One region of the Shewanella sp. MSW genome, then DNA from elsewhere that is predicted to be linked to it. Evidence: predicted binding sites of a transcription regulator. Region 1 holds the regulator's gene; each other region holds the start of a gene.

Region 1 (3,282 bases):
GTTGCCAATATGCTGAAGAAGTCGATGTCTTCGCCGAAATAGCTGTAGTGCCATTTCCATTGCGAGCCGGTGATCTTGACCGTCAGGTCGGCATCACTGGGATCCTCCATGGCAATCAGCGTCTTGGTTGCGGGGATTGCCATCAGGATAAGGATTAAGAAGGGGATAAGCGTCCAGGCAATTTCTACCTTGGTACTTTCATGGAATTGGGACGCGACTGCCCCTTTGGATTTTCTATGGTTGATCATGGCGTAGATCATCACGCCGAATACGACCAAACCTATGGCGCAGCAGATATAAAGAATGATCATGTGCAGGTGATACACCTTGCCACTGATCTCAGTTACCCCTTGAGTCATATTCAAGGGCATATCTGCCTGAGCACCTGGAGACAACAAGCTGACGCACAACAAGGTCAGCAAAACACACAGCCATTGCTTCACAAGACATCTCCTCTGTCAATTGCATTCGCAACTACAAAGAAGAGTCACACAGTAAGTCTTTGCTCTATGCAAACTCTTCAGTTCCCAAAAAAGCAACGATGACTTCAAAGTGCGGCGGCGGTTTCACTTAGATCTAGGTATACAGGTGGTAACCACTGTTGCACTTACCGCTGAATATACTCAGCATTTCCGGCGACGGCCTTACTCGCTATAAAGCGAAATGGGACGTTCAACCTACGACGAATTGCATGGAGATAACACAATCGTTGTTCTTACATTACTTGTAGATTAAATATTGATCAAGATCACGATATTTTCTAACTGTATGAAAGAAAAGCGTCTGTTAATCTAGAGGTGAATTCTGCGTGAGGGGCTGACCAGCGCGGCTTTGCGTCGATTTACAAGGAAAGGTATTGCACCCAAAAGGCACAGAATAAAGGCCATCCCAGGAATGGCCTTTATTCATACAATTAATGGATGGAGCGGGTAAGTTCGTTGAGGCGGTTATCCATCTCTTTCGCCTGCCGTCCTGTTTCCAGCACTATTCCCATGGCTCTGGCGTTACGGGCAACCAGCTGCAATCGACGGTTATCACGGGCATCCAGGCTGTTTATCCAACTGATCACTGCACTGGAGGTGCCGTTGGTCAAGGCTCTTTCCGTTGCCCACAGGGCTTCGATTTCATCCTTGGTGCGCACCAAGAGAACTCTATCCATTCTGACACCGGCCCTTGCTAAGGTTTCCTTGTAACCTATGTTGGCAGGGGCGTTAATCAAGACTATCCAGCGTCCCTGTTGACTCAATTGCGCCAATTGAGGGCAGAGGCGTAATAATTCCTGACGTCCCTGGCTATGGCTGGCCAAGCTGGAGATGCCGGTATGTTGCCAAGGCTGATTGCCGGCAATACTGGTGTCTGTCCACAGGCCTGGGTGTCTTGGGGCGTTGCCCGTCATTATGCTCATAGCCAGTCTCCATTGCGTATTATGCCTACCGCCAGTCCTTCAATGGTCAATGGCTGGAAAGTCAGGTCGACTTTGATTGGGGAGTAAGCCTCGTTCTCGGCATGTAGATAAACCACATTACCTTTCTTTTCAAAACGCTTCACTGTTACATCGTCTTCAACCCTGGCCACCACGACTTGACCGTTACGGGCTTCTTGTACCTTGTGAACCGCCAGGAGATCACCTTCGAGAATGCCTATGTTCTTCATGCTGTCGCCGCGTACCCGCAGTAGGAAGTCGGCGCAGGGATGGAACATGCCAGGGTCGACCTGGTAATACTGCTCAACATGCTCCTGTGCCAGTATGGGTTCCCCGGCAGCGACCTGGCCTATTAAGGGCAGACCTGCTTCTGACTCCGCTTGTTCATCATGTGACAAGCGAATACCACGAGAGGTGCCTGGCATGATCTCAATACAGCCTTTCTTTGCCAGTGCCTTGAGGTGTTCCTCTGCGGCATTGGCACTCTTGAAGCCTAACCGGGTAGCAATTTCAGCCCGGGTTGGCGGCATGCCGGTGTCGGCTATATTGCGTTTAATCAATTCCAGAATCTGTGCCTGGCGCGGTGTCAGTGGTCTCATGGTGATTCCTGTTTTTTCATACAGTACCTGTCAGTATATACAGTATTTTGATCAGCGCAAGTATTAACCAAAATTGAAACGTTTAGGGGAGGGTAAATGTTTTAACCTGTGGCAGATTTGGACAGTCAGGCTTACGAATTATGTGGAGTTCAAGGAATTTGCCAGAGGAGCTGCCGGGACCGGTTCGCACCTTCCCTAGCTAAGATTCAGGAAGTTCTGGTATTCTATTGGGTTATTGATTGTGGCTCAGACACTGAAAAACATGTCCAAACAAGATTCATTCTGGTTTAAATCACTTCGCTGGCTCCAAAGCAAGCTGGTGCATACCACTGTGGTGCCTCAGGATCCTTTCGCTGATTTGAACCTGGATCTCGCCAAGCCGATGGCCTACGTGATGAAGACGGAGTCTGTCAGTGATATCGCGGCGTTGGCGGAAGTCACCCGTAAATTTGGTTTGCCTTGCCCTTATGAGACGCTCAAGGTTGATGATATTACCGTTCCCAGAGTCGTCTGCCTGGAAGGTGCAAAGCCCCTGTTCGGCAAGCGCAAGGGCAATAAACCTTTTCTCAGCTGTTTCACCTCTTTGCTTCATTTGCATCAGACCAATCCTGAATTGGATATTCAATTGGTGCCAGTGAGTCTCTATTGGGGCCGAACTCCGGGTAAGGAAGATGACAGCATGCGCGCCGCCGTATTTGAGCGGGAAAACCCCACTTGGTTGCGCAAGTTTCTAATGATCCTGTTCCTGGGGCGAGACAACTTTGTGCAGTTTTCCAATGCGGTCTCGCTGCGGCTGATGGCCGATGAACATGGAACCGATAAAGCTATTGCCCATAAGTTGGCGCGAGTGGCCAGGGTACATTTCCGCCGTCAGCGTAAGGTGATGACCGGGCCATTACTGCCCAACCGTCAAGCGCTGTTTAATGAACTGTTGCGTTCGGAAACCCTTAAAAAGGCTATCAAAGAGGAAGCCGCAGCCAAGAAGATCCCCGAGGCCAGGGCCAGGGAAATGGCGGAGGAATATCTCGATGAGATTGCTGCCCACTATTCAGACAGCCTGGTGCGTATTGCCCAGCGGATCCTCACCTGGTTATGGAACAAGCTCTACAAGGGGATCAACATCAAGGGCGCCGAGCAGATACGCCAGCTGCATCATGATGGACATGAGATAGTTTATGTACCTTGCCATCGCAGTCATATGGATTATTTGCTGCTCTCCTATATTCTCTATTTTCAGGGTATGGTTCCGCCTCATATCGC
Region 2 (3,282 bases), on a different contig from region 1:
CTGAGGAAAGGCTCGGCGCGGTAGTCCATCAATACATCGACGTTAACGCCCTGCAGCTCTTCATCGATGGAGATATCCATCACCTTGCCGACGGTCAGGCCCTGATAGCGCACCAGTGTCTTGCCCACATCCATACCACTGGCACTGGGGAAGTGGATCCGCACCTCAATGCCGGATTCCTTGATGCTCTTCAGCCCCAGCCAAGCGCCTAAAGCCAACGCCACTATAGGTAACAGCCAGATGGGGGAAAAAAGCTTCTTTTTGACTATTTTAGGCTTTTCGATTTGCGTCATCTTCAGTGTCCAGTTGATCCCAAAGTAAACGTGTGTCCAACACCTTGGCCGCAAGTTGGGTAAAGAGGATGACCAAGGCAAACGCAGTTGCTGCCGGCGCCGGCTTGGCGTCCAGCAATTGCCCCATATTAACCAGGGCAACGGTAATGGATATGACAAACAGATCCAGCATAGACCAGCGTCCAATCCATTCTATGATATGAAACCCAGCCATCAGTGGCCGTTTGGGGATAGGCAGGTTGAAACTGATCGCCGTCAGATAGAAAGCCAGGCCGATAATCTTCAGCCAGGGCACCAGAATACTGGCGGTAAAGACTATGATGGCGATGGGTAACATATCCGACTGTACCAGATGGGTGATGCCGGAAAAAATGGTGTCGTAGGTAACCTTGCCCTGTTTGGTGAGCATGGTAATGGGATAGATGTTGGCCGGGATTAACAAGATGGCTGCAGTGATCAGCAAGGCCCAGCTTTTTTGCAGACTGGTTTCGTCCCTTAGCCTGAGTGGGTTTTGGCAGCGGCTGCAGTACTCATCCTCTATCAGGTTGAGTTTCTTGCAGGCAGGGCAGGTGCACATGCCCATGTCTTTGCCCTGGATCTGCTTTCTAGCTTTCATCGAGAAAACTCCACATATGCTCCAGGTTATATTCGCGCTGCAGGAAGAGAGTCACCAAAAACAGCATGGTAAAACAAAAGGTTCCCATGCCAAAGTAAACATCGGAGAAGTCGGACAACTGAAAGGCGGAAACCAGGAAACTGATCACATAAATTTCCAGCATGGTCATTTGCGACAGCAGGCCTTGCTTCTTGAGCAGCCAGGTGAGAACCCCTCGCCAGAAGTGATGCTGCACCAGACCTGCCTTGATGATCAGCACTTGGATAAAAATCGATAGGTTGAGTACTCCGGGGGCGATGACGGCCGCCACCAACACAGCAATCCCCACTATCCAATAACCTTGGTCCATCACCGCCAAGGCGCCCTGGTATGCGGTCGTGGTTCTGACACTGCCGAGAAAGTGCATTTCCAGCACGGGTAGCAGCATGGCGGGCAGATAAAACAGCAGGGCGCTGATACATAGCGCCAGCATGCCATTGATGGAGCAGTAGGGGGCATCATAAAGCGCCGTATGGCATCTTGGACAAAGCGCTCTGACGCCGGAGGGCAGGGCACGTTTGCTCACCGCCAGATCACAGGCGCGGCAGAGCACTATGCTGCAGTCCGGTTTGTTGTCGCTTGGATTATACGCTTTCAAATGCTGGATATGTCCTGTTCTGGCCATGGTGACCCAAGCTTAATCGTCAACACGCTAACAGCGCTGCTTGTGGTCCATTGGAGTGAGTCGACAAAACAAACTCGCAAATACTATCAGAAAGAGCGCGTCTCTTGCATCTATAGCGCATTTTATGTCAATCTATTTACTGTATATTTAAACAGTGTGAGGAAGGTCATGGCCGTTATAACTCAGTACGTTGTGGTCAGAGAAGGGGTTGAGAAGATGACATTTACATCTAAGAAGGAGGCTGACGCCTACGATAAGATGCTCGACATCGCGGATAACTTAATCCCCTTTATCCAAGGTAGTGAATTGGAATTGGATGATAATACAACGGAAAAACTTGCTTTTTATTTAGCTTCTCATAAAGATACATTGGCGAATCTGCTCAAGGGCGCCCCGGTAAAAGCGCCGGCTCCCGCCAAGAGCAGCAAGAAAAAGACGGAATCAGAAAAAGCATAACCCGGAACCCCAGATGAAAGCTCAGTTTTACGATACGCTCAACCGTCAGGTACAGGCACTGTTTGCCGGTGAAGACGATATGATTTGTGCCATGGCCAACTTCTCTGCTTTGTTGAATGAACACCTTGAGGACATCAATTGGGTGGGCTTTTATCTGCTCAAAGGCGAGCAATTGGTGCTTGGGCCGTTTCAAGGCAAACTGGCATGCACCCGAATTCCAATGGGTAAAGGTGTCTGTGGCACCGCGGCTGCCAAGGCCGAGACTCAGTTGGTTGAGGATGTACATCAGTTTGCCGGACATATCGCTTGTGATGCCGCCAGTAACTCGGAAATTGTGATCCCTGTTTACCAAAAGGGTGAGCTGATTGCCGTACTGGATATCGACAGCCCCAGCCTGTCGCGTTTCGATAAAGAGGATCAAACCGGACTGGAGAGCCTGGTGCAGAGTCTGGAAAAGTGCTTATTTGGTTAATTCCCGTACAATCTGCCACAATTGATGGTCGCAATAAGGCGCACGCAGCTTATAATAGGCGGCTGCTCTGAGGGCCAAATGACCGTTTGTGGTGCTTGGTCGTATCAGGCTGAAATGTTAAGTTTTGTGTCATGCCTTTGGCTATGGCTGAATGCATGCTAATTTGTACGTTATCCCCCAAGGGGTTAACGAAGATGAACGACGCCGTGAGTACAGCAGACCTAACTGACCACTGACGTCCCCTGTTAACTGTGGAAGTAATGATGGAATCAACAGAAAAGTTGACCGACACCAACGCTATTCTGGCGTATTTGTATGAAACATTTCCTTTGTGCTTTATCGCTGAAGGAGAAACCAAACCACTGAAGATAGGACTGTTTCAGGATTTGGCTGAAAGGTTGGCTGATGATTCCAAAGTCAGTAAGACCCAACTTAGGGTCGCCCTGAGACGCTACACCAACAGTTGGCGTTATCTTAAGTGCATCAAGGAAGGCGCACAGCGAGTGGATCTCGATGGTAACCCTTGCGGCGAGCTGGACCCGGAGCATATTGAACATGCCAAGGCGACGCTGAAAGAGAGCCAGGAAAAGGCCAAGGCCCGCCGTGCGGCTGAGCCTGCCAAAGAAGGCGAAGCCAAGAAAAACAGGCCTGCGCGCAAGCCACGTCCTCAGGGGGATAAGCCCCGCAACGAGCGTCCTCGTAGTGACAAGAAAGTGGCCCGCAAGCCGAAGCCCGCTGCTCCAGCCGTGGAACTGGTTCCAGCCGTGTTGGAAGAGCTGAA
Region 3 (3,282 bases), on a different contig from region 1:
ACCAATCATATAAGCCATACAGGCAGGAGTGTGGCCCGGAGTATGAATTGCGTGCGCTTCAATATTACCAAGAGTAAAAGTCTCTTGATCGGCAAACAAATGATCAAACTGACTGCCGTCCATCGCGAAATCACTACCGGCATTAAATAGCTTGCCGAACGTATCTTGTATCACAGTGATTTTTTCACCAATACCCAGTTCGCCACCAAGTTTCTGCTTGATATAGGGGGCCGCACTTAGATGATCAGCATGAACATGAGTTTCAAGGATCCACTCGACCTTTAAGCCACTTTTCGTTACAAACTCAATCAGTTTATCTGCTGTTTCGTAAGAAGTCCTGCCTGAAGCGGGGTCGTAGTCTAGTACCGAATCGATAACGGCACATTGCTGGCTGTTTGGATCTACGACTACATAGCTGTAGGTGAATGTTTTCGGATCGAAAAATTCGTAAACGCTGGGGGTCATATTTCCTCCTTGATTCCATAAAAGATGATTAACGTCACGTGGGCCGGATAGCATCCGTTTACATAGCTACTCGCATGGTTTGCGGATTACAGCTTTTTTTACTGAAGTACCAGTCAACCTAGTTATAACCTTGAACTTTAAGTACTTCGGCTTCTTGAGCGGTTGCCGGTGGTGGAACAATCACTTCATTGCCTGGGATCCAGCTTTCTGGAGTTGCACATACGTTTGCATCGCTAGTTTGTAGTGTTTCAGCTAGACCTAAAATTTCTGCCACAGAACGGCCATTGCTCATTGGGTAGTAAAGCATTGCGCGGAGTACGGCTTCAGGGGCGATAACAAAAGTGGCACGAACCGCAGAAGTATTACTCGCACCTGGCTGAATCATGCCGTAAGCACCAGCGATTTTTATATTTAGGTCAGCAATAATCGGGAAGTTAATTTCAACACCCAAGTTATCTTTAATGCTACGAGCCCATGCGATGTGTGCATGAATACTTTCGATAGACAGCCCCATCGGTTCACAATTAAGAGCTGTAAAATCTGCACTTGCCTGAGTAAACGCCATAAATTCAGTGGTACATACCGGGGTAAAGTTTGCCGGATCAGAGAAAAGAACCAACCATTTACCTTTGGAGTCTTCCAGGCTAAGCGTACCCTGGGTGGTTTTTGCGGTGAAAGGCGGAGCTGCTTCATTTAGACCTGGCATCGCAACTACAGTTGTCTGTTCAGTCATATAGCGTTTCTTACTTGTATCAGGATTTTGTCAATAAGATTTTTCTAATAGATATACTATAATAGCATTCGCTACTAAGTACAAATAGAAATTCTCAATTAGTCCGAGAGGGTATAGCGATTAGGGAAGCAGGAATTCAGATAATAAGCACCGGAACAAAAGTGCGTTAAACAGCGCGGCTTCAAACCAAGAACTACGGCTCCGGAGTTACCATAGGGAAGCATATGAAGGATAATTTGCAGCCTAAAGCTGACTTGGCTAAAATTACTGTAATTTTATCCAGTAATACTGTTCAGTGACAGTCAAAGGACGCAGTGGATGATCCTCTATATCGCCGAAAAGCCCAGCCTTGGGCGCGCCATCGCCGAGGTGCTCCCTAAACCCCATCGCAAACATGAGGGCTATATCGAGCTTGGCAATGGTGATTGTGTTTCCTGGTGTATAGGTCATCTGCTGGAGCAAGTTGAGCCGGATGCCTACGATCCCGCCTACAAGTCCTGGCAGTTGGAGCATCTGCCTATTGTCCCGTCCGATTGGCAGGTTAAACCCAAAGCCAGCAGTCGCGGGCAACTTAGTGTCTTGCGTAAATTGGTCAAGCAGGCCAGTGAGTTGGTCAATGCCGGCGATCCGGATCGGGAAGGACAGTTGTTGGTAGATGAAGTGATTGCTCACCTTGGGGTCAAGGGCGATAAGCTGGCGGCGGTCAAACGCTTGTTGATAAGCGACCTCAACCCGCAGGCGGTAAAACGCGCCCTGGGACAGATGCGCAGCAACCGCGAGTTTGTGCCATTGTCGACTTCGGCACTGGCACGCAGCCGAGCAGATTGGCTCTACGGCATGAATATGACCCGTGCCTATACCCTGCAGGGGCGCAAGGTGGGCTATCAGGGCGTGCTTTCGGTCGGTCGGGTGCAAACTCCTGTGCTTGGTTTGGTTGTCCGGCGCGATCAGGAAATCACCGCCTTTGTGCCCAAACCTTTTTATGAAGTGCTGGCCCATTTAAGCACTCAAGAGGGCAGCTGTTTCAGCGCCCGCTGGCAGCCCAGTGAGGCCTGTCAACCTTGGATGGATGAGGAGGGGCGGGTGCTCTCCCGCGGTTTGGCAATGAATGTAGTCGGCAGGATCACCGGCCAACCCGGCCGGGTAGATGAGCTGGAGCGCAAGCAAAGACACCAGGCGCCGCCTTTGCTCTATAGTCTATCGGCGCTGCAGATTGATTGTGCCAAACGCTTCGGCATGAGCGCCAAAGAGGTGCTGGATACGGCGCAGTCTCTGTATGAACGGCATAAATTGATAACCTATCCGCGATCCGATAGCCGCCATTTGCCCAAGGCGCAGTTACAGCTGGCCCCGGTAGTCTTGAATGCTATTACCCAAGGGGCAGCAGAGCTGCTGCAAGGCTGTGAAGCCCCCAATCCCGCCCTTAAGTCCAAGGCCTGGAACGATGCCAAGGTAGATGCCCATCATGCAATAGTGCCTACGGAAAAGACGGCTAACCTCGGTGTGTTGTCACAGCGTGAGCGTCAGGTGTATTTGCAGATTGCCCGTCAGTATTTGGCGCAGTTTTACCCCAATTATGAATACCTTGAAACCCGCGTTGTGATCGACATTGCCGGAGGTTGCTTCGTGGCTAAGGCCAAACAGCCATTAAAACAGGGTTGGAAGCAATTGTTTGGCAAACAAAAAGCCGACGATGAAGCGGAAGATATTCAAACTGTTTTGCCTGAGCTGACTCAGGGGCAGATGCTGGATTGCCTCAAGGGTGAATTAGTGGAGAAGATGACCCAGGCGCCCAAGCATTTTACCGATGCCACACTGCTGGCGGCGATGACAGGCATAAGCCGCTATGTGAAAGACACTGAGATCCGCAAAATTCTCAAGGAAACCGATGGGCTGGGGACAGAAGCAACCCGCGCCGGGATCATTGAACTCTTGTTTAAACGTGGCTTTTTGAAACGTCAGGGCAAGAGTATTTTGGCTACCGAGGCCGGCAGCGGGCTTATTCAAAGCCTGCCCGAAGTGGCCACCACGCCGGATATGACGGCGCTGTGGGAAAGTAGCCTGGATGCGATTTGTCGCCGTGA

What was found. The regulator LexA, encoded in region 1, represses DNA repair genes until DNA is damaged. The targets are predictions, from matches to a motif close to TACTGTATNNNNATACAGTA.
Region 2: the regulator LexA is predicted to act here: its motif matches at 1,711-1,730, upstream of AYI96_RS07660 (YebG family protein).
Region 3: the regulator LexA is predicted to act here: its motif matches at 1,464-1,483, upstream of AYI96_RS00190 (DNA topoisomerase III).

The regions. Positions count from the first base shown of each region.
Region 1 covers NZ_LVDR01000009.1:36,627-39,908, forward strand. The annotation lists partial or broken gene coxB (cytochrome c oxidase subunit II) at 1-443, opposite strand, end outside; gene AYI96_RS11340 (cell division inhibitor SulA) at 914-1,405, opposite strand; gene lexA (transcriptional repressor LexA) at 1,402-2,022, opposite strand; gene plsB (glycerol-3-phosphate 1-O-acyltransferase PlsB) at 2,285-3,282, shown strand, end outside.
Region 2 covers NZ_LVDR01000005.1:270,218-273,499, forward strand. The annotation lists gene AYI96_RS07645 (PqiB family protein) at 1-293, opposite strand, end outside; gene AYI96_RS07650 (paraquat-inducible protein A) at 271-909, opposite strand; gene AYI96_RS07655 (paraquat-inducible protein A) at 899-1,546, opposite strand; gene AYI96_RS07660 (YebG family protein) at 1,742-2,029, shown strand; gene AYI96_RS07665 (GAF domain-containing protein) at 2,043-2,501, shown strand; gene proQ (RNA chaperone ProQ) at 2,765-3,282, shown strand, end outside.
Region 3 covers NZ_LVDR01000001.1:44,879-48,160, forward strand. The annotation lists gene AYI96_RS00180 (MBL fold metallo-hydrolase) at 1-465, opposite strand, end outside; gene AYI96_RS00185 (peroxiredoxin) at 584-1,198, opposite strand; gene AYI96_RS00190 (DNA topoisomerase III) at 1,517-3,282, shown strand, end outside.